Regions from separate parts of the Brevibacillus sp. 7WMA2 genome, predicted to be linked through region 1. Evidence: predicted binding sites of a transcription regulator. Region 1 holds the regulator's gene; each other region holds the start of a gene.
The links. Region 1 encodes Rex, which represses fermentation and respiration genes when NADH is low (regulators of the CRP and FNR family bind a similar motif). Its sites were predicted from a motif close to TTGTGAAATATTTCACAA; they were not measured.

Region 1 (5,978 bases):
TGACTTCCCATAGCTTCTTATCACCCTCTAAGCCAGGTACAATGCGTTCGATCTGGGCTCCTGGATAAGAGGCTTCCGCTACTTGTTTAATTTTTGTGCGAGGAAAAGCTTTTTCCAGCAAGTCAAATGTGACGTGTTCTTTGCTAAACCAAGCCACCACTGGGGTTCCTACCTTGTTTTTGCCTGTAACTACAATATAGGCTTCCCGTCCTCGATATTCTTCTATCGTATCGATCTCAGCAATGTTTGTTTTTTCTGCTACTAATGCTCTGGCCTCTGCTTCTAACGTGTGACGCTCAGACAATAAGCTGGAAAGTAGCTGATACAGGGATGCGCCTAGCACAACAAGCGCACATGCTGAAATGATCAAGATGCGTTTCCACACAATGATTCTCCTACTTCCCTAAAAATTAAAAATCAGTTGATCTGATCTATCGCCCTTCTGGTTCTTCAACTGAAGCAAGACGACCATACGCTTCAACTGCTTTCTTTCATCATCATACCACAATTGATAGTTAATTGTAGTTGATTGCTGTAATTGTACAAGTTCATTTTCTACAGGAAAAGAAGGTCCCAACCATTCTCGTAAAAGGTCTTTGACTTTTTCTGGCTGTAGGCTAACGCTATACCCTCGCAAACCTGCTTCATCTCTTGAAACGATTGCGACAGGCTGTAGCTGTGAGATTTGATCCTTCAAGATTGAGGCATGCTCAGATGGTGTGAACAAGGCATAGGGCAGTACGTTCAAATCCCGTAGTTCATTATCTATGACGAGCGAAGCACCTCGATTGTTACGTTCAATTTTCACTTTTTTTCCCTGTAATGCTCCCGTTAGTTGAAAGTGATTGCCTCGATAGCTCCCTGTAAAAGGTTGATTCTGTATCTTGACTCCAAATGGAGTTGCTTTCTCTACAAAAAGCTGATCAATCAATTGTTTTAGATTGGTGTTATTTTGATTTTGATCGGCATTCCATCTACTTTTGTCATGTAGCTCCTTCGTCCTGTTTTGTGCTACAGATAGCTTGTCTGTTGCTTGTCCCAATAATACACCCAAACCAAATAAGCATGCTAATATTGGCACCAACAGCCAAAGATACCGTTGCTTCACGTACATGGGTAACCCCTCCCTTGCGTATCTCCTAACAATTATGAGATACAAGAAGGTTTTAGAACCACGTGGAAAACTTACTAATTATAGAGTCATGAGAAGGAGCCATACTATCAGTACACCACAAGGAGGTGAGCGTGTGAATCAAACCGACAGGAGCCTTGTCCTACCAAAACAGGGTTGGGAACAACACGATTTGTACGAATCCTGGGTAGGTCTGTCCTCACCGCTGCGTACCTTGCCACCTACCGCTACGCTCTCTGTTCGTCACTCCTCACTTACAGATTTATGGCAAACAGAGATGCAACGGACGGATTAAATTTTTTCTCTGCCTACACACCTACACTACACTGTCTCCTGCCGTATCAACCACTTGGCAGGAGCCTTTGTCATATGAAGAGGTGACTTTTATGAGTTTATTGCTTTAAAAGCGCAAACACACGATTCACTTCAGCGATTGCTTTTTGTTCATCCATTGTGATTAACTCTTTATCTTTCATTAAGAAATGCCCATCAACAATTGTATCTGTTACATCATAGCCATTTGCTGCATAAACAACATGGGAAATCGGATCATTTGCCGGTTGGAAATGTGCTTGAGCAGCATTTAGCATAATCATATCTGCTTTTTTCCCTACTTCTAATGAGCCTAAGCTGTCTTTTTGGAACACAGCATCTGCCGCATAACGTGTAGCCATACGAAGCGCTTCTTCTGCCGGAACCACTTCTGGATCATAGGAAACACCCTTATGCAGGATAGCCGCTAATTTTAGCTCTTCAAATAGATTTAAGTTGTTGTTACTTGCTGAGCTGTCAGTTGCCAAACTTACACAAACACCTTTCGCAAGCATCTCAGGCACTCTTGCTACACCACTTGCCAATTTTAAGTTACTAATTGGATTATGAGCTACTTTAACATTATATTTAGCCAATGTATCAATTTCTTCATCCGTTAAATGCACTGCATGGGCAACTAGTGTAGGGTGATTAAATACACCTAGATTTTCTAAGTGAGCAACAGGGCGTACACCGTAATCCTGAACGTTTTGTTCTACTTCTGCTTTTGATTCAGACATATGGATATGTAATGGTACGTTTAACTCGATAGCCTTCTCAAGGATTTGCTGGATGTACTCAGGAGAGCACGTATAAGGTGCATGCGGCGACATCATGGTATGGATACGACCGTTGGCTGCTCCGTTCCAACGTGATGCGAAAGATGCAGCTTCTTGTAATTTCTGCTGGCGTTCTTCTTCTGAGCAGAAACCAATTACCCCACGGCATAGTACACCGCGCATCCCGGATGCTTCCACTTCCTGTGCTACTGTATCCATATGATCATACATATCTACAAAGGTAGTTGTACCGGTACGAATCATCTCGATAATGGAAATAGCTGTACCCCATTTCACATGCTCCGCTGTAAATTGACCTTCCATTGGCCACATTTTATCTTCCAGCCACTGTTTTAAAGGTAGGTCATCCGCAAATCCGCGCAGTAGAGACATGCCTACGTGACCATGTGTATTAATAAATCCTGGCATTAGATATTTATTCGTTCCATCAATGATCTCGTCATATGCTGATAAATCTTCTGGCGTTTTACCTACATATGTAATTTTTCCCCCATCAAAGCCAACTGCTCCATTATAAATAACCTCATTTTGTTCATTAACAGTAATTACGGTTGCGTTGGTAATGATTTTCATCAACGTAGACACTCTCCCTTTATCTGTTAGTCATTACTTAGTTTAAATAATACGCTAAGCTTTGCAAGCTGGAAGTCAAATCGTTATGATCAATTTTTACTTCTTTTTCGGTGCGAATGGTTGTTGGGGCAAAATTGAGGATCGCTTCTATTCCAGCTTCGATCAGTTTATTTGCCACTTCCTGTGCGGCGGAGGCTGGCGTCGTAATTATCGCCATCCGAATTTGTTTTTCCTTGATGATATCTTCCATTTTATCAATCGGTTCAATGACCAATCCACCTAAATCCTTACCTATTTTTTGCGGGTCGGCATCAAAAATGGAAACAATTTTCATGTTATCTTTTAAATACACATTGTAATTGGAAATCGCTTGACCTAGATTACCGGCCCCCACCAACGCTACATGGATCACTTGGTCCAATTTCAAGATATGACGAATCTTTTCAATCAAGTAATCTACGTCATAGCCAATGCCTTTTTTGCCAAAGTCACCAAATGCAGACAGGTCCTTTCGAATTTGGGCTGGATTAATATCCATTGTTTTGCCCATCTGTTGGGAAGACACCGTTTTTACCTGTAGTTCCTGTAGATTTGTTAAATATCGCAAATAGATCGGCAGACGGCGAACGACCGCTTCAGAAATTTTTGGTACTTTCCCCATAAATTGCACTCCTAACTTCGTTGTCTATCACGTGTAGAGGTCTTGACTGCCTTTAAAACCTTATAATCTTGTCCGTTAGAGAGAATGGTAATTGACCCATCCCGGCTAGTCACATACGTATCTGCCCATGATTCCTCCAAACGCTCCACCACCTCACGCATGGAGTCTTTCCATTGCTCACGAACAATACCGGTCTGCACAACAGCAATCTGGGGATCAACCTTAGTTAAGAAGGATTGAATAGAAGCCTGATTGCTGCCTTGTGCCGCAACCTTTAAGATTTCAGCCGGCAGTAAAGAAGGGTATTTCGCAAACAAACGCTCCTCTGCTTTTTCATTGATGGCACTGGTGAATAAAAACTGGAGCTCTCCTTGGGTCAGACTAAACACAAGCGAATTATCCTGTGGTGATAAAAACAGGTTCTCGCTGGGATGTAAAAATGTGATCACCACATCTTTCCCATCCAGTAATTGATCCTTTTCCTTTACATACACAACTTGCTTTTCCCTAGATATATGGATATTACTGTGAATTACGAAGGCTGTCAATTTTGGCATGTAAATCTTATCAAATTGAATTTTCTCCGCAAGCTTATCATAGCCGCCAATATGAGTAGGTAAATCGTTTGTCAATAACAGGTAATCCACTTTTGTAACATGGCGCTCAAGTAGTAAGGAAACCAATTTTTCCGTATCTTTTTCGCTCCCTGTATCAATTAGCATCGTTTTACCAGAAGGGAAGCGAATGAGCGTACTTTCTCCTTCTGGTAAAGAGAAAAAAGTAGTGGTAAGCCCCACAAAATCTTCCTCCTGTTCAACAGCATCGGGGTCCTCAATATGCTGTTGCTGATGTGCTATCGCAATGGGGCGGCTTGCTTCAACGGTTTGGGATAATGCAAAGATCATCATGCCTATACAAATAACTAGACATAGGTTATGTCGTTTTGTAGTCATGGATCTGCTTCCCTCCTACTTTATGGCTTGGGTAAAATTCATACAATCATTTTAGATTTGTTTTTCCTAAGGGACTGATTTTATTGTAAAAAAGGAGCTATTCGCTCACGTAATGTAGTCCATGGACCAGTCTCTACCTGATAAGGCGGCAAAGATTGCAAAAACATACGACCATATTTAGATTCAATGATGCGTGTATCAAATACAATTACAACACCGCTGTCTGTCTGTTGACGTATTAATCGACCCACTCCCTGCTTAAAACGAATAACTGCATGGGGCAAAGAAAGCGTCATAAAAGGATTCTTTTTCTCGGCCTTCAGCCGCTCCGAACGTCCTTCTAAAAGTGGTTGGTTGGGCGGTTGAAAAGGGAGACGAACAATGATCAGACAGCTCAGTACATTTCCAGGTATATCTACACCCTCCCAGAAGCTATTCGTACCCAGAAGCACTGTTTTTGTCCCGGTTTGAAAGCGACGTACCAACTTGCTTCTATTACTTGAATCTACTCCATGGCCTAATAGTTCAAACTCTTCACCTTCGAGTAAGCTTTTCATTCCTTCATAAACAGTTCTAAGCATGCTATATGAGGTAAATAAAATCATTGTCCGCCCCTCACTTGCTCGAACAGCATCAACGCAGCCAGCAATTACGGCTTCTACAAAACGCTGTTCTCCTTCCTTGTTTACAGAAGGGAAATCGGAGGGAATCAGGATGAGTCCTTGCAGCGCATAGTCAAAGGGCGATGGGAGTGAGAGTGTTTCGACCCGTTCTTCTGGAAGATTAGCAAAACCCATTCGCTCCATAAAGTAAGTAAACCTATTCTTCACTGTCAGTGTCGCTGAGGTCATAATAATACTGCGTTTTGGCTCCAGTAAAGTTGTACGCAAGGTATCAGCTATATCTAGTGGCGTTTTAAAGAAAAAGAGTTGTTTGCGGGATGTTCTTGTTTCTATTTCCATCCAGCTTACATACTCATCCTGCTCTTCTACTAACAAAAAATGAAGCTTTACAGCCACTTGACTGATTTCTTCTACTAAACCAGCTGCATCCGTTTGCAACCGCTGTAAGGAGTACGGAGCTTCCCCATTAGAAGATGGCAGAATACGTAACAGTTGTTCAATTTCCTTGGCTACATTCCCTAACTTTTGTAAAATGAGATCGCTGGATTTTGCAAGCTTCTTATATTTTTTCTTAAAGTCTTCTGTTTTATATCGAAGTGTAGCTCTTTGAGATTCCCCTGTATCCATACCCCGTTCAGAACCCCAATGATAAAAGAGTTGTAGCCAGTTCGTAACAGCCTCTTTTAGCATTTGCTGCTCAATCCTTATTTGTTGTAGGTGCTGTTCTATTCTTGCCTTTTCAGCTGGTTGCCACATTTTCAACTCATTGGCTAACAGGAGTAGCATTTGCTTTTCTCCTTCTGTTCCAAGCTGCTCTACCAATTGAAACAATTCTACGCTGGAGAGCTGTGTCCCAAAATGTTGACTTGCTACTTCATCAAGCTGATGCGCTTCATCAATAATTGCAACCTCAAATGATGGCAA
Region 2 (5,978 bases), 1.1 Mb from region 1:
TCCATGGAACCGTGGAGCCTCGATCAATTCCCAGGCTACGATTTAAGCCTGCTGCCGCTGATGACATGCAAAAGCGACCATTGTAGTCAATATAGCGTGTTTGTAAAGCAATCCGAGCAAATTTCCCGGTTAAATAACATTTTTCATTGGTCATCGAAACCCCAGAATAAACAGACAAGGTATCCTTACCATACTTCTCTTGCAGTTCCTGATACTTTCGGACAATAAGGTCTAAGGCTTCGTCCCAGCTAGCTTCTCGAAAGCCTTCTGATGTTCCTTTTAACGCTGCATTATCACGAATTAACGGACGTTTGATCCGATCAGGATGATTCACCTGCTGATAAGCTGTTGTTCCTTTAGGACACAGCTTGCCTAGATTAACGGGAAAATCATAGCGAGGTTCTACCCCGATGATCTTGTTAGAGGCAATGTCCACTCGCAATTTCATGCCACATTGCATACCGCAGTAGCTACAGTGAGTATCAACAAGCCTTTCACCTGGATGAATTTTGTTGGGAATCTGTTTTTGAAATTTATCCGTTGGCATGCTGGTTGCCCTCCTCCTTCAAAGTTTGATGTGTTGGTTTACCTGTAAAACGGAACATCCGATATTTGCGGCGACATGGCAGGCAAAGCTCTGCTAAGTGAAAGCCCTCCTGCATTTCAAATGCCATTTGATTTTTTTGTAGCACCTCGATAACATCGTTCGATTGCTCTACGGAGACGAATTCTGCACCGCATAGCTTACAGGTTTTCATCGATTGTTCACTGTAATGAAGTCGATAATTGCGTGCAAACACACTCATTGGACGGAATGGCACATGTGCAAGCTTACCAAACGGCAGATAAATTAATGTAATAATAACAAAGAACTGATGAATCATTTTTAATACGGGATGACCAAAGCCTGCCAAAAAGACATTAGATGCGGTTAAGAATAGACCTGTGATACTGATAGCCATTAATAAATATAGTGGTAAAAAATCATAAACAAAGCTTTGTTCTGCACGTGCTTGCATATCCTTATACCGTCGATACAAGGCCATTGAAACACCAGCAATCACCATAAAGGCGCTAATGTTTAACGCATTATAAAAACAATAGGCTAAGATTCCATCTGCCTGAATCGTCATTAAATCAATTCCCATAAATACAACCGTGTACATTCCGTTTATCGGCATCGTAAAATACATCCAGCCAAAAACAAGCGGGAAGGTTACGAAAGCGGCAAGCATACAGCCCCATCCTATCAGGATATGCTGAGTCCAACGATACCAATGGCGATTCCAGATGAAGCGATACGTTACCAGTTGTTCGGTTGCTGTTTTAGGGCTATTTTTACGAAAAAGTAATTTTATCCCCTTTTTAATGATAAGCTTAGTAGGTGGACGTTCTGCCCACGCGCCAAATCGATATAAAAATCCGCCAATAAACACGATTGTGCCAATCATATACCCGTATAAGGCTAAATCCATATGTGTAAATGATCTTGAGCCTACATATGATAAGAAAACCAGCACCAAGATTATGCAAAAGGCTCTCTTGGCAAATTTGGATGCAAAAGCACGATCCATGATCTACTACCCCCCTGTAATTTTTCGTTTTTTTTGCCCTATTTTTTCTTTTTTAGGTGATGATCGATTGTCATTGTACTTAATTCAATTCTTGCTCATTGTGATGAGCATCACTTATTCCTGCACAAATTTTTAACATTGTGAAATAGTGCCTTTCATTTCTAGTTATTCATCGCTATAATAAAACGCAAGAAAACGTCAATTTGCATGGAGGTCTCGTTGTGGGCAATCAAGGATTTACATTCATTCAACAAGTCTCCCCTGACTTTACCCAGCGTCTAAAAGAGATTTCTATTTCTAAAAAATTTGCTGCTGGCTCCGTGCTTTTTATGGATGGAGACAAGGCTGATCATTTATACCTGATTGAATCCGGACAATTGAAACTGACAAAGACGACGACGGACGGAAAAGAATTAACTCTGCAAGTCTTCAGCGATGGCGAACTAGTAGGGGTACCCGGATTGTTCGAAGAGAGCTTAAGCTACAACACTACCGCCAGCATGTTGCAAGCGGGTGAAGTCAACATTATCCCCCGTCAATCCTTAGAACGCCTTCTCTTGAAAAATGGGATATTCTGTGCTGAGTTTTTGCGGTGGATGGGTATCATGAATCGCCGTATCCAATCCAAATTCCGTGATTTGTTGTTAAATGGCAAAATCGGAGCACTATACTCCACGCTTATCCGGCTGAGTAACAGCTACGGAGAACCACATGAAAAAGGGATTTACATTACGCTTGCTCTAACTAATCGAGATTTGGCTCAATTTATTGGGCTAACCAGAGAAAGCGTAAACCGCATGCTGTCTGATTTAAAGAAACAAGATGTCATCGAGCAAAATTCCCAAGGAAATATTTTAATTAAGGACCTTACCTTTTTAAAAGATGCCATCTGCTGTGATGATTGTCCCAATGAAATATGTCAGATTTAAAAGAGAGTCTTGGTCACTGGCAACCAAGACTCTTTTGTTTGAATCAAGCCGGGTTATACTCTAGCACTTTACCTCGGCATTTTTACGTGCATAGAAGTACCACAGCAAGATCAAAGCTACTGCATAAAACACCAAGAACCCATATAAAGCGATATCTGGAGCACCCGTAGCCTTAATCGACATACTAAATGATTTGGGAATAAAGAATTGTCCGTAAGCCGCAATAGCCGATGTAAAGCCGATGACTGGCGCCGCTTCCTTTGGCGGAAAGATCGTAGGCATCATTCGTGTAACCGAGCCATTGCAGATCCCCGTCGTAAAGAAAATCACGATGAAACAGGCGAAAAATGCCCAGAATTCTTTAGCATTCATGAAGTAGATAACACCAGCAGTAGCAGCGATCAGCAGAATCACATTGTAGAGAGTTACCTTTGCCCCACCAAGCTTATCTGCCAGCATACCACCAATCGGCCGAACTAATGCTCCTAATAGAGGACCAATAAAGGCATATTGCAACGGATTCACATCAGGAAACTGGTGTTGCGTTAGCAATGGAAATGCTGTTGCAAAGCCGATAAAGGACCCGAAGCTCATCGTGTAGAGAAACGAACAAATCCACATATGCTTGCGTTTAAAAATAACCAATTGATCTGTAATCGATTGCTTCATCGGAAGATTATTCATTCCAAACATAGCTGCAATTGTTGTCAGTAAAATCGGGATTACCCAAATAAATCCAGCATTTTGTAGCCATAATTGCGTTGTATCGCTTGTTTGTGGTCCACCAGCGATATTTCCAAATACGCTAATTCCAATTACGATTGGTACTAGAAATTGTGCTACACTTACACCAAGATTCCCAAGTCCCGCGTTTAACCCCAAGGCAGAACCCTTCTTCGCTTGTGGAAAAAAGAAACTAATATTTGCCATGGAAGAAGCGAAATTACCACCACCAAAGCCGCACAAAATGGCGAGCAATGCCATTGTCTCATAGGAGGTAGACGGATCTTGTACAGCAAATCCAATCCAAATGGCTGGGATTAACAAAGTCGCTGTACTGAATACGGTCCAATTACGCCCCCCAAAGATCGGAACAACAAAGGCATATAAAATACGCAGTGTAGCACCTGAGAGACCTGGAAGAGCAGCTAAGCTAAATAGTTCATCTGCTGTAAATTGAAACCCGACTTTATTCAGATTCACAGCAACAACCGACCAAATGGACCAAATACTAAAAGCAAGTAAAAGGGCTGGAATAGATATCCAAAGGTTACGGTTGGCCACTTTTTTGCCTGTAGATTCCCAAAATTCTGGATTCTCAGGCTCCCATTTCATTACTCCTTTTGTTGACATAGGTTACCTCCTCTAATAAGTTCAAACGCTCAACCTATTTTTTAAACGAAATTGAACTTTTTTATATATACAACCTTTTTTACATCACAAATCATACCCAACTCTTATATAGTGCTTTGTGATTTTAATCACATGGTTTTGTTTTTTCACATTTTGTACAAAAATATATTAATATATATAAATTTAAAAATGACATACAAAAAAAGCAAGCCATGTCAACCTAACATTTCTTGCTTCTTTTCCAATGTTCTATATTATGGTCATTTTGTTGTGTTAAAAGTGGCCCAATGATCTTGTCCATAGCCTTCTTCCCATTTTGGCGGGTTATACATGCATGAAGGATCGCTTGCCAAATAATCCTTTGTCATGGCATAAGCACGGGCGCGTGATCCGCCACATACCTGATTGAAGTTACAGACGCCACATTTACCCGAATAGCCATCCGGGTAGCGTAACGATTGAAAGACTGCATGATTACGATATAAATCAGCCAAAGGTGTTTGGCGTACATTTCCGCAATTAATTGGTAAAAATCCGCTTGGCTGAACATCCCCTACATGAGAAATAAACACAAAGCCTTTGCCGTCCGTAACGCCTCCAGCTGAACGTCCTAAATGATCCATTCTTTTCACTTTCTCAGGTTGGGTATTCATGCCCTTTTGTGTTGCAAAGTATAGTGCTCGCCGATAGGCAGGGGCCGCTGTTGTTTTGATGCTGTAGCTAGCAGTCTGACTCTTCTCGATCAGCCAGCGATAAATGCGCTCCTGCTCCATTGGGGATACCGCATCACTTGCCTGCCCTCTTCCTGTAGGAATTAAAAAGAAAACACTCCATAGAACTGCGCCCCATTCTTCCACCATTTGGGACATTTCTTCTAGTAAATGCGCATTATAAACAGAAATCGTTGTATTTAGTTGAACAGGTAACCCATGTTTTTTCAATATAGCCAACGATTTTACGGTAATATCATACGAGCCTGGTGTTCCGCGGAAATAATCATGCACCTCTGCGGTAGGACCATCTAGGCTAAAAGCCCAGCGTGATAGCCCAGCCTCTTTTGCTTTTACGATCGCTTTTTCTGTTACACGCGGCGTAGCGCTAGGTGACATAGAGACACGTAATCCAATTTTTACTGCGTAATCGATTAATTCATATAAATCTTCCCGCATTAATGGATCGCCGCCAGTAAAAACAAGAAGAGGATTACCCATTTCTTTGATCTGATCTAACAATTCCTTCCCTTCATCTGTACTCAGCTCGTCGGGATGACGATTGGGCTGCGCTACGGCGCGACAATGCAAACAACGCAATGCACACGCACGCGTCACTTCCCAAATCACGATAAAAGGATTCTGGTCGTAATTCATCTAGTTCACTCCATTGGCATGATGGTATCTATTTATAATGTTTGGAGATTGTCTGATACAGACTATCCTTTTCAGCTAATGTCAGCAGTTTATTGGCCATCGGGTACAATACCCGATCCTCCTTGATCGTATGCTCTTCAAATAGCTCATCAAATTGCTTCAGTAAACAAACCATCGTCGAGGTTTTTTGTTCCAGCTGCACACACTGATTCAATTCGATCCCAATTCGATCTGAGATCTCTAATAATCGGTCATGTTCTGATTTAATGAGCAGTAATGGCTCCTCTAATGTTGCCAGTCGACTCGTCAACGTAAAAAATAAAATATCGTCCTCCACCATAATGTGCCGACGGAAATCTGTTTGAAGGAATTGAAGGAAACGATGTAAATCTTCATGCAATGCTTCGTTCCATTTTGTGCCATAACGAATCAGAGACAGAATGTGCTTTAGTTTTCCATCCAGCTCGCTGTGGTCATTGTATAAATAGGAAAGCAAAATGTGTTCATGTTTCTTTTTCATAGCGAAATCGCTCTCGTATTCCAGCATACCAATCCCTCCTTGCTATTTTTGATTGTAACCAAGTTGGCTATTCCAAGAAGTGATATTCCTCACAAAATCTTTTCCAGCTATTTGCTAGAATTAGGCCGTGAAAGTTTGTACAAAGGCTTAGGGGAGGATATAATGATAGGACTTTCCAGTTTACTAGAAACAACTACGACCTTCGGAGATAAATTGCGATATTCAGAGGCTTCTC
Region 3 (5,978 bases), 500 kb from region 1:
GGGAGAGTCATGTAAGAGCGATATTGTTAAAACATATGTTTCTTTAGGTGCCAGTACACCTTCTCAAACCGCGTGGGGAGTGGATGCCCTCATTTCAGTGTTCCAAAAGCCAATTCCGGCGATTGAACGTGGAATTCAATTTTTAATTGATTCCGAAAAAAATCAGGACTGGACGCTATCCTATCCGACAGGAGGAGGATTACCCGGCGGTTTTTACTTTCACTACCACAGCTACCGGTACATTTGGCCTTTGCTTGCTTTAGGTAATTATAAAAAGAAATATTAAATATCTCTTTATGTTTTTTGTTTCACAAGGATATATGGATAAGGTTTACACTCTGGATGAAAATGGACATTTTATGGTTTTGCTGAGGCTTATACTACAAATGAAATTCAATCTTGATAGGAGAATCAACGGTTCACTTAGAGATCCCACCCTCATTTAAGTAACATCAGGGAAGTTGCACCGAATAAAGAGCAGATTACGACTGCTCTTTTATTTTTGTGAAAAAGGGTGTTATTGACAGGGATTTATGTACCCAAATCATTTGCTACATTTAAACTAAGAGGGCAACCTTTCGTTCCGGAGCCGCCCGGTCCTAGATAAAAAAAACTCCATTCCAAGAAGAAGGTCCGAGGGGAGGATTACAACCTTTCGATTAGGTTCAAATTGTTGAAACAGGTCAAACTAGCTTCATGCCCCGTGTTGGCTATAATGCAATATAATTAATTTGATTTGCTGAATGCTAATTAAGAAACAGTATTCAAGGAGAATCTTTATAAATAACTTTCCACGAATGAAAAACCATCCCTACTACCATTGGGTATTTTAAGCATTTTCACAAATAAGTGCTGACCAAACATTCATTTCTTTTTTGTGATAAGGTAGATTTGTTATACAGCAATCAAAAATTACTATGGAACGGTCTAAAATCATTAGCGAGAGTAGGTGAGAGCTACCATTTTATAGTACTAACTATTAGTATGAAGTGATAAAATTGTGATAATCGGCAATTATTCAGGGGGAATAATGATGGTAGATACTCAACAGATTATGGATGTTATTAGACATCGTTATCCATTTCTTTTAGTGGATAGGATATTGGAGTTAGAAAAAGGGAAGAGAGCAGTTGGTATAAAAAATGTTACAGCGAATGAGGAATTTTTTACAGGACATTTTCCGAATGATCCGATTATGCCAGGTGTGTTAATTATAGAGGCATTAGCTCAGGTAGGAGCCATTGTGATGCTGACAAAGGAAGAAAATAAAGGGCGCTTAGGGCTTTTAGCCGGTATAGATCATTGTCGTTTTAAACATCAAGTAAAACCTGGAGACCAGATTCGTCTAGAGATTGAGATTACTCGATTAAAAGGTGCTATTGGGAAAGGCAAAGGTATTGCTACAGTTGATGGAAAACTAGCTTGTGAAGCGGAAATAATATTTGCATTTGGGGATTAAAAGACACTGATTAAATTGAAGAAAGAGATATGGAATAAACTATTCTTTTATTTCGTATTGGGCAGGATTCTGTTGCGCATAAAATAAGTTTGAACGTTATTTCCGCATGTAAAGCGAAAGTATTCAGAAGACCATAGGAGGTAGGTAAAGTTCAAATTAACGTAATAATTGTTATGTAAACTAAATTTAAATGAAGTAAAGATAATCTTTAAAAGTAGTCTGGTTACAAGCCCATAAGAGAGGTACCATAGCTACTAAATCGGGAATCCTCATTATTTTCTGGAGCAATAACGCGTTCAAAAATATAGAATATGATCATAAAAAAGCTCTCACAAACTCGAACCACTATTTATTTTTAATTGCCTAAGAATGAGTCAATAGCCTGAACCGCTGAGGGAGGTTGAATCGCTATACAGGCTAGGATTCAACCTCCTTCGAAAACGGTCAAGGTAATTCATGACAATCCCAAGCTTAGGAGAGTATTCGTTTTTCGCCTTCAATTTCTTGAATAGGACTAATATTTTGTGTAAACTCAAGGGTGCCCATATATTCACCATCTTCACTTCTTATAGCGAAATAGCGAATGTATACATATTTGTCCTGAAACTTAATCCAGAAATCTTCACAATCTTTATTACCAGCTTTAAAATCTTCTAAGAGTTTTTCAACGATATGAACACTTTTCGGAGGATGGCAGTTTTGAACTGTTCTGCCTATTACTGCTTTCGTGCGAGCAAAAATCCGCTCTTTTCCATGGGAGAAGTAACGTACCACATCATCCTGATCAATGAATGTAATATCCACGGGCAAGTGATTCATGAGCATCTCTAATTGCTTTAAAGAGAGAATGCCTGTTTCCATACGAATAAAACCTTCAGATATAGACTGTTGTGCGATAGCTTGTCTTTCAGGCTTCCATACACCGGCAGGACTTGTCAAGCAAAAGCCAATCTCATCACTTTCATGAGCAATTTTAATCCATTCGTCTTCCGTAAGATTTTGTAATGCCATAGGAAATAAGATATTTTCCTCTTTAAAAATCATTTCATTGACTTCGCGGATAACAAAAGAAAGGCCATCTAAGACTGCTTTTTTGTCTCCATTGTAGTTTGTTAATTTTTGTTTAACATTTTTAATGCTATTGCGAATACCATCATCGACGCCCCACATGACTTTTGTTGGCCCATAAATGCCATACTTCTCTAAGAAAGGGAAAAGTAAATTCTCTTTTCGGCTGTAATGTTTATCGATATCCAGCAACAGATTTAAATCTTCCATAAGCAAATAGACGTTTTCTTTCTTATCTTCTTTTTCAAAATGCTCATAATGCTGCTTCAGTTTGAAGTTCACAAGATGATTTATTTCTTTATTCTCAAGCTTAAAGGTATGAATCGGATGGCCAGGTTGGTCTTCTGGTTTGTCTGATCTATGGATTTCCTCAATGGAACCTTTAAAAATGGCAGCATGAACCGAGCATAAGCGCTGTACCTCTTCAACTGGAATTCCTTCTTCCTCCATGAGAGCTTGTTCTAATTGAGAAATTTCTGCAACCGTAATATTCCCAACAGCTTCTTCAAATTGAGCCTTCACATCTTCTACACTTTTCCCTTGATGGAGATTTTTTATAATTTTTTTTAAGATAGCTTGCCTTTCAAATGAGTTCATGCTTTTTTGTTCACGATTATTAATTATTTCACTCATAGGAATTCTCCTTTACTATTTGCTTGTGCTTATCATTTGATAAAGAACCAACGCGATCTATTTACCTAAAACCATCAATTTGCCAGTTTGCTCACTTTTAACAATAAGTGATAGTAATTCTCAATGAAAGTGTAGCATAGAGAGAATGAAAAGTTTGTGAGTGAAATCACAAACTTTTTGAAGGCTTTACTAGAATTTGTGTAAGGAAGCTGATAGGGGATAGCACTTAGGCTATGAAAAGATGCAGCTAATCAAACTTGAATGATGAACTTCTTATTTTGAAAGATTAGGCGGGAGAGGTTTCCATTATGCGATTTCTTCCTGCAATCTTTCTGGAGTCAGAATAAAGAATCCGTTTTCATCAATATCAATCAGCTTTTTTCTTTTTAATCGATTAATTGTGCGGTTAATTGTTTCCCGAGAAGTGCCAATCATACTCGCGAGTTCACGATTCGTAAATTGAGTCGTTATTTTGTATTTATCCTGAATCTGGATGCCATTTGATTTACATAAGCGAAGCAATAGCATAATAATTTGTTCATAGGTATCATGAAGAATTTTTTCCTCTAATCTATTCTGGAGATCCACAATCTTTTCTTCTAGAGTTTTAAACAATGTAATACATAATCGAGGATACTGAAGTAAAACATTCTCAAAATCAACGATTGGTATAACAACTAATTCTGCAAGCTCTAGTATCTCGGCATTTGCTGGGAAAGTACCTTTTTGGAAGAATCCCGCATGCGGAAACATTTCTCCAGCTTGGAGTACAGAAACAATCTGTTCTCTTCCGGTTTTATCTGTTTTTTGAATTTTCACCTTACCCGAATGGATAAAAAATATACGATCAAGTGAATCACCCTGTAAAAATACAAAAGACCTTGCTTTATACGTTCGAACCTGAGAAATATCCACTATAGTTTGAAGCTCTTCATCCAAAAGTTCGTTAAAAAGGGGGATACTTCGCACATGCTTCTGAATTAAATCTTCTTTCATATAGACAACTCCTTACCCAATCTAGGCATATTCTTTCTATATAATATCAATGGCTACATGTAGCAAAAGATGGTCTAGAAGGAAGGTTAGAGGGTTTTGCCATTGTATTTGCAAATTGGGACATTGCATGCTTCCTGAAATCTTATACTCAACCCATAAAATATAGAAGAAATGGGATATGAGTGACTTTTTACTCATGTCCCATTTCTTAGGAAGAGGCTTAGGTTCGTGCTATTGCACGTGGGAACAACACATTATTTTCTAGATGGATATGCTGGAATAAATCGGCTTCAAGTGCCTCAAGGCGTTGGTAGACCAGACGATAAGTACCGCAAGCTCCTTCTGGTGGGGTAAAGTCATTTGTAATGGTACGAAGCTCTTTGATAATATTGCCGGCGTGGCTATGCTCATTCTCCAATTCTTCCACTACCTTGCAGAGTTTTGTATAATTTTCATCTGTTGCATGCTGCTCAAATGCTAAAATCAATGGGAAATCCTCAGTCTCCTCTTTTATTAAATGCTGTTCCAATTCTGTTTTTAACTCATGAAATAACGTATGAATTCGAGCTAAATGTGGTTGTTGCGATCCATGAACGCGTAGCACTTTTGTTACATAAGGGCTTAACTGTGGCAACTCTTCATTTAAGTAACGATGATGTTTATTCACAATATAGTCAATTAATTCGCTATACGAGGCAGTTGTCCAATCAATTACAGATTCATTTAAAAGCTTTGTATCATGATACAGGGTGTTTAATTTTGTTATCACCTCATCAGCCAATAAATTTCTTTCTTGAATAGCGTCAATAAGGGGTCTATTACCACCGCAGCAAAAATCTATTTTATATAATTTGAAAAGGTCGCTTGCCTTTGGAAATTTTGTTACAATCTCACCAATAATAGAAGACTCGGTAAATGTATGTTCCATATGAATGCCTCCATAAAGTTTAAAATTTTGTATCTGGATTAAGAATATGAATAATTTTAAATTTATGTCGTGATTTCAATCACTTAAAATGTGTTAATTTTGTCATCACTTGTTTTAAACATCCATTCATTTTATAAAGGGAAGATAAAGTACGTATTAAAAAATAGGTAGTAGGTGAACGTATTTTAGCTGGAGAGCTTTTAGAGAACCAGGGGGTATTTTGGGGTGATGCTTTGCTTGTAGGCGAAGGGCAGAAGTAAGGGATTTCTTACGATACTCAAAAGAGACTAAATGGCTGTGTCCCAATCTGTTACATAACATAAAAACACCTCTTAAAGGTGGCAGTCCGTCACACAGGAAAGACAAGCAACTACGGTAAGAGGTGTTTTTCAGGCTATTAAACGTAACTTTTAATGGGTGATTGGAGTACCATCAGGAATGGTATTTTGCAAGGAATCGGGAAGCGTAATTATTTTGTTCCAATCAAAGCTGTATTTGTTAAATGCCGCCTCGCTAACAAAGCCGCGTTTCACAGTTCTTCCGTTCTCATGATCTATTAAATATACCGTTGGGTTGTTTTGATATTTGATCAATTGTGTATTTTCGTTAATAACGGGTCCATCAGGGATGCCATCAAGTGATAAGAATGATTGAATGCCATCCCATGAACGGAATAATCTGAAGTACACGGCCTCGCTAACAATTCCTCTTTTCTTTCCATCCATAATAAGAAATACGGTAGGTTCATCGACTACCTTAACACGTAAACCGTTGAATCGATTCGGATCGGAAACCGTTGCATCCAATGATTTTACATTTGTAATCGATTTGGAGTCAACTCCTGTTGCTTTTGTTGCAGCATAAGCTGGAGAAAAATACATGCTGGCTAAAAGT
Region 4 (5,978 bases), 2.3 Mb from region 1:
CAAGAGAAAAAAGATACGACTAGACCAGCACTGCGAGAGTTATATTTTCATAAAGAAAAGCCGCTCCCTACAGGAACGGCCTTACATCCTTCTATATTCTTTGTAAGAGTTTTACTCCAAAAAAACTCTTATTTAAGTAACGAAATGTAATAATGCTCCGAACAGATAAGGTCAATCGTGCTGATCTGATAACTCACTAGTTCATACCGGCTACCGCTACTGGTCTAATCCTTCTCTTATCTTTTGTCTTTCTATGTTACTTTTTCGCTTTTTCCAAGGCTTGATTAACTGCCTCTTTTACAGCACTACTAGATTTAGATGCACCAGAGATAGCCTCTACACCCTCTGTGCCTTGTTTTTCGATGATCTCGGGGATCGTGTTCTCCATAACAGCTTCAATCAGATTTTGGGTTTCCTCATGCTCTAGGATCTTAATACCATCGATTTTGCCTGCCTTCACTTCTACAGACACTTTAATATCGCTACTAGCACCGCGGGCCACACCTTCATATGAACCGTCCTTAAATTTACCGGTATCAGCTGTCGCTCCACAGCCAACAAGCACCATCGCCGCCATCGCTAGCATAGCTACTAGATAAAATAGTTTTTTCATAATCATTCTCTCCTCAATTTCTTGCTTTCAAGATTACTTCGCGGCCTTTGCTGCATTTTGTCCTGCAATGCGACCAAATGTTACGATATCAGCCATAGCATTACCACCTAGGCGGTTACCACCATGTACGCCACCTGTAACTTCTCCAGCTGCATAAAGACCCTTAATGATTTGGCCTTCTTTATTCATGACTTCTGCATTGGTGTTGATTTGTAGGCCACCCATAGTGTGATGAACCGCAGGAGTTACTTGAATGGCATAAACCTTTCCTTGGTTTAATTGAAGAGGTAGGTCATCACGCTTAAACTCCTTATCTTGTTTCGCTGCTACCGCATCATTATATGTTTTTACGCTTTTCATCATAGCGTCTTTATCTACACCGATTTTACCAGCCAGCTCTTCGACAGAATCAGCTTCTGTTACTAGCTGCATGTTGAAGTACTCTTCTACCGCTTTTAGACCTTTTCTTAATCCGTCATCAAAGAACAGGTAAGCAACACCATCTTTTTGATCCAAAATACCTTTAGACACTACGTCACGAGTTAATAGCTCGTTGATGAAACGTTTCCCGTCTTTATTGATTAGAATAGCTCCATTTCCGCGAACAGCTTCTGTTACCATCACACCTTTTTCAGGAACAACTGTTGGGTGGGTTTGGATTTCAGCCATATCAACTAAATTGGCACCAACGCTTTCGCCCAACGTAATCCCTTCACCCAATGCTCCTGGATGGTTGGTTGTCGCAAAGCCTTTTAGCTCTGGTTTATAGGAAATAACCATCTCCTGATTAGCTGAAAAACCACCTGTAGCTAAAATGACCACCTTTGCATTAATCGTGTAAGCCTTACCATCTTTATTCTCGGCTTTTACACCAGTAACTTTGCCCTGTTGATCTTTGATAATTGCGACCGCTTTATTTTTGACACGGACATCAATATTTTGTTCTTTTACTTTATTCTTTAAAGTAGATATAACATTAGAGCCTACAGCCGCTCCGCCAGTCGGACGATGAATACGGCTTACACTTGCTCCACCCGCACGGCCAACGTCAGATAAATCAGCCCCCAATGATTCTAGCCAAACCACAGAATCTTTCGCTTGCGTAGTCAGAATTTTTACTAGCTCAGGGTTATTCTTATTGTATCCGCCCTTCATTGTATCTTGGTAAAACAGCTCTTGGCTGTCTTCAATTCCTTTTTTCTTTTGTGCTTCCGTTCCCGCTGCATTTAATCCTCCAGTAGCGCGAGTTGTGTTACCTCCGACCATCGGCATTTTTTCCAGTACGATTACCTTGGCACCAGCATTTGTGGCTTCTACCGCGGCTGATAGACCTGCACCGCCTGCACCAATTACTACGATATCCGTACTTTCATCCTGAGGAGTTGCTGTCTCGGTTGTAGCCTTGCCTTCCGTTGCACCCGGAGTCGTTGTACTACCGCATCCAGACAGCACGGGAACTGCCAAAAATGCAGCCATCATAAGAGACATCCATTTCTTCATGTTGAATCCTCCCTTTTTTCTACTACTTGATAAATGGATATTCAGTACCTTTTTCTTCTCTTTTTTATATGAAAGCAATAACGTTATCCTTCGATGGTAGTATAAACAGTAGATGTTCTAATGTATGTGAATAATTTCACACCATATTTTTCTAAGTCCATCCATGCACCCTTCTTATCTCGTTTTTTTCAAATGTAAGGTATTTTCTGTCATAATCAGACAAGTGCCTCATCTGGATTCAAAAGAACTTTATCTACTTTTATTCTTGTATGTATGCGGTTCTTACCCTATTTATAGCAGAACGTGCATAGTGAAAAAAGCAACGATTGTGAATGTGATAACATTCACAAAACGTTCACTGTCATCTTTACTAATACGCCCCTATAATAAACAGCATAAACACTATTACAACAGTGTTTATCGTAAAAAGAGGAATAACAGACTTGCACATAAATCCTAACTGCTTGGAGGACTAGCTATGAGAATTGCTGTTATTGGATGCACACATGCCGGAACTGCCGCTATTGTTACTGCTGCTAAGTTATATCCAGATGCTCACATTACCGTTTATGAACGAAATGATAATATCTCCTTTCTTTCTTGCGGTATTGCCTTGTATGTAGGTGGTGTAGTGAAAGACCCGCAAGGCTTGTTCTACTCTTCCCCAGAGAAATTAGCTGAGCTTGGCGTGGTTACCAATATGCGCCACGATGTGATCTCAATAGATACCGATCAAAAAACATTGGTCGTTCGCAATTTAAATACAAATGAAGAGATCATAGATTCCTATGATAAATTAATCGTTACTACTGGTTCTTGGCCAATCATGCCTAACTTAGCAGGAATTGAGCTAGACAATATCGTACTGTCCAAGAATTTTAACCACTCCAATACCATTATTGAAAAGGCAAAAACAGCTAAAAATGTAGTCGTCGTTGGGGCCGGATACATTGGGATTGAATTAGTCGAGGCCTTTGAAATGAATGGCAAGCAGGTGACTCTCATTGATAGTGCTGATCGGATTCTAAACCGTTATCTTGATGAAGAATTTACTCAAGTTACCGAAAAAGAACTACTGGATCATGGTGTCACACTTGCTCTAGGTCAAACTGTTACGAAATTTGAAGGCATGGACGGTAAAGTGACAAAGGTCATCACCACAAAAGGCGAATACGAGGCTGACTTGGTGATTCTATGCATTGGCTTTCGTCCCAATACAGGCTTGCTTGCAGGACAAGTCGATATGTTGAGTAACGGAGCCATTATCGTAAATGAATACATGCAAACTAGCAAAACGGATGTGTATGCTGCTGGAGACAGTTGTGCGATTCGCTACAATCCTACCGGGCAACACACCTATATTCCCCTAGCCACAAACGCTGTACGTATGGGTACACTCGTTGCTAAGAATCTAGTAGCCCCTACCATGGCTTATATGGGCACACAGGGAACATCCGGGATTAAAATCTATGATTATAACATCGCTTCTACTGGAGTAACAGAAGGGGCAGCTTCAGACTTGGCTATCAATGTGAAAACTGTCACAATCGAAGACAGCTATCGACCAGAATTCATGCCAGAGCATGAAAAGGTCTTACTAAAAGTAGTCTTTGAAGAGACTTCTCGCCGCATTCTCGGAGCCCAAATCATGTCCAAGGCTGATTTAACGCAATCCATGAATACCTTATCTGTCTGCATCCAAAATCATATGACAATCGACCAGCTTGCCTTTGTCGATTTCTTCTTCCAACCGCATTACAACAAGCCTTGGAACTTCTTAAATCAGGCTGGCTTGCAAGCCATGTAGAAACAATAGATTCAACAGCTTCGTACACCTATTTTGCAAATAACCAGGTGATCAGCAAAAAGAGCGTCAGCCTAGCTAACGCTCTTTTTCTCTCATGCTTTTTTAACCTACACGCCAAGCAAGGCTCCCTGTTCCATTACTTTCTGCTCATCTAAATAGAAGTCTGGCTCCATTACAACACAATCAATATGTACACCTGCTGAGATGACTCCCCCAAAGGTATTGTTGCTTCCAAACGCTACATGAATTGTGCTGTATACCTTTTCATCCTCTAAAACAACCCCAGTAATACGAGCTTTATCATTCGTCCCTACTCCAAACTCGGCTAATAATCGGCCATCTCCATCGCCCAGCAATTCCAAAAGCTGTTTTCCGCTTGGGCCTTCTGCAGAGACAATGCGTCCTTTATCAATGGTAAGCAAGACAGGTTCTGTTAATTTTCCAATCCCAGCAATGGAACCATCTACAAGGATTTGCCCGGTAGCTGTTCCCTCTAAAGGAGCGATATAAGCTTCTCCGGACGGCAGATTGCCCGATTCTCCGGGATTCACATACACACCGGTACTGGGAATCCCTTTTCTTTGCTCAATGGAAAAGCTTAGGGAATAACCCGCTTTGTCAATTCTTACTTGCTTAGCTTCTGTCAGCATGCTAGCTACTTCTTCAGTTAGTTCTTTTACTTTTGCATAATCGGCCGCAATAGCGCCTGCCATGAACATATCCTCTGTTATCCCTGGCATCGTAGCCACCCTAGCTCCTGCTGCTACCGCATTTTTTCGGGCATGCGTATGAGTGAGCGAATGCTTGGTAATCCCAATCACTACGTCAGCCTTCGTCATAGCGATCGCTACGGCTTCAGGAGGCTCCTCCCCCGATTTGGTACGCTCCTGCATAACCATAAGTAAGGCTTGGGCTCCTAGACCTCTGCCTGCCTCATAGAGAGCCTCCGCTAGGTTTTTCTTGGAGTCATCCGTTACAACTAAAAGAGTTTCACCAGCTTTTACGCCCAACGAGCTTTGTAGCACACTTTTACTAATTTCAATGATAGATTGTTGCATATGAACCACCTTTCTCCTAGCGTTTGAGAAATTTTATTTACTCATTCCGACATATACTTTACCATGATCACCTTGCATAGGCACAGCTTGGACCGACCTTCCCTACTGTCGATTCTGCGACAAATACAGGATCTCTTTAACCACCTGTCGTGTAATTTGCCTCTCCGTGTCCCTAGCAATGAACGATCTCACCGATATAACAATAATAAGGATCATCTGCTATCACATGCTCCTGCCTAATCTCTTCGGACAGGACAGGTGCCGTAATTTCTTGAGCCACGATCACCTTACATTCATAATAACGCTCACAGTCGCCGATCACAGGTGTATCAATGACCTGAGAGTCTACAAGGGTTAATTGGCATGTAGAGATTTTATCCACCGTACGACCGGATTGTGTTCCACAGGCAAAGAGCTTTTCCCCCATATCTTCTGAAAAAGGAACACTAACCGTAAACTCCTTGGAAGCCTGTAAAAGCTGGGTGGTATGCCTACTTTTACGCACCATCACTGTCAGCGTGGGTTTTCCAAATAGAAAACCAATGCTACCCCAAGCAATTGTCATCGTGTTGATTTCTTCTTTGTCCTTGGTTGTTAGAAAAGCCCCTCTTCGATGCAGCCAGTCTGTTGCAAGCTCCATTTGCTCTAAAAAAGCCACGGGCATTTGATTTTTCGGCTCATGATCTTCTGTATTCCTTAGCTGTTGCTCCATCAAAAACACCCTTTCGATGTTTATCCTCCCTTTCATTGTACTGAGGATTTTCCCCTTGTCCCTTCTCTCTTTTTGACAAAAGCATGACGCACTTTTACAGCAAAAAATCCACCCCATGTATTAACACAGGATGGATTCGTTCTTACGCTTATTTATTATTTGTCAGTTTAGCAATCGACGGCAGGATCAGACCCAAACCTAACAGCACGAGCGGTGTTGCGATATTAAGAGTAATCTGGAAGTACCATTGTGGTGTAAAAGCAGGTACTTTCGGGAACATCCCCATCA

Region 2: GOP56_RS06100 (NarK family nitrate/nitrite MFS transporter) is a predicted target of Rex. The motif match lies at 3,973-3,990, and genes of this name have one in related genera.
Region 3: GOP56_RS04480 (DUF438 domain-containing protein) is a predicted target of Rex. The motif match lies at 3,315-3,332, and genes of this name have one in related genera.
Region 4: GOP56_RS15215 (flavocytochrome c) is a predicted target of Rex. The motif match lies at 2,238-2,255, and genes of this name have one in related genera.

The regions. Positions count from the first base shown of each region.
Region 1 is NZ_CP048799.1:609,018-614,995, reverse strand. Features, by position in the region: gene GOP56_RS02675 (cell wall elongation regulator TseB-like domain-containing protein) at 1-385, opposite strand, end outside; gene GOP56_RS02670 (hypothetical protein) at 404-1,114, opposite strand; gene GOP56_RS02665 (hypothetical protein) at 1,248-1,427, shown strand; gene GOP56_RS02660 (amidohydrolase) at 1,525-2,817, opposite strand; gene GOP56_RS02655 (redox-sensing transcriptional repressor Rex) at 2,855-3,478, opposite strand; gene GOP56_RS02650 (ComEC/Rec2 family competence protein) at 3,490-4,431, opposite strand; gene dinG (ATP-dependent DNA helicase DinG) at 4,512-5,978, opposite strand, start outside.
Region 2 is NZ_CP048799.1:1,683,470-1,689,447, forward strand. Features, by position in the region: gene GOP56_RS06085 (molybdopterin oxidoreductase family protein) at 1-547, opposite strand, end outside; gene GOP56_RS06090 (hypothetical protein) at 534-1,574, opposite strand; gene GOP56_RS06095 (Crp/Fnr family transcriptional regulator) at 1,796-2,503, shown strand; gene GOP56_RS06100 (NarK family nitrate/nitrite MFS transporter) at 2,564-3,856, opposite strand; gene GOP56_RS06105 (TIGR04053 family radical SAM/SPASM domain-containing protein) at 4,117-5,223, opposite strand; gene GOP56_RS06110 (hemerythrin domain-containing protein) at 5,252-5,770, opposite strand; gene GOP56_RS06115 (radical SAM protein) at 5,906-5,978, shown strand, end outside.
Region 3 is NZ_CP048799.1:1,108,373-1,114,350, forward strand. Features, by position in the region: gene shc (squalene--hopene cyclase) at 1-286, shown strand, start outside; gene fabZ (3-hydroxyacyl-ACP dehydratase FabZ) at 1,034-1,459, shown strand; gene GOP56_RS04480 (DUF438 domain-containing protein) at 1,931-3,160, opposite strand; gene GOP56_RS04485 (Crp/Fnr family transcriptional regulator) at 3,467-4,156, opposite strand; gene ric (iron-sulfur cluster repair di-iron protein) at 4,377-5,084, opposite strand; gene GOP56_RS04495 (hypothetical protein) at 5,495-5,978, opposite strand, start outside.
Region 4 is NZ_CP048799.1:3,619,834-3,625,811, forward strand. Features, by position in the region: gene GOP56_RS23600 (FMN-binding protein) at 257-613, opposite strand; gene GOP56_RS15215 (flavocytochrome c) at 647-2,113, opposite strand; gene GOP56_RS15220 (FAD-dependent oxidoreductase) at 2,592-3,920, shown strand; gene GOP56_RS15225 (aminopeptidase) at 4,028-4,978, opposite strand; gene GOP56_RS15230 (flavin reductase family protein) at 5,151-5,690, opposite strand; gene GOP56_RS15235 (amino acid permease) at 5,839-5,978, opposite strand, start outside.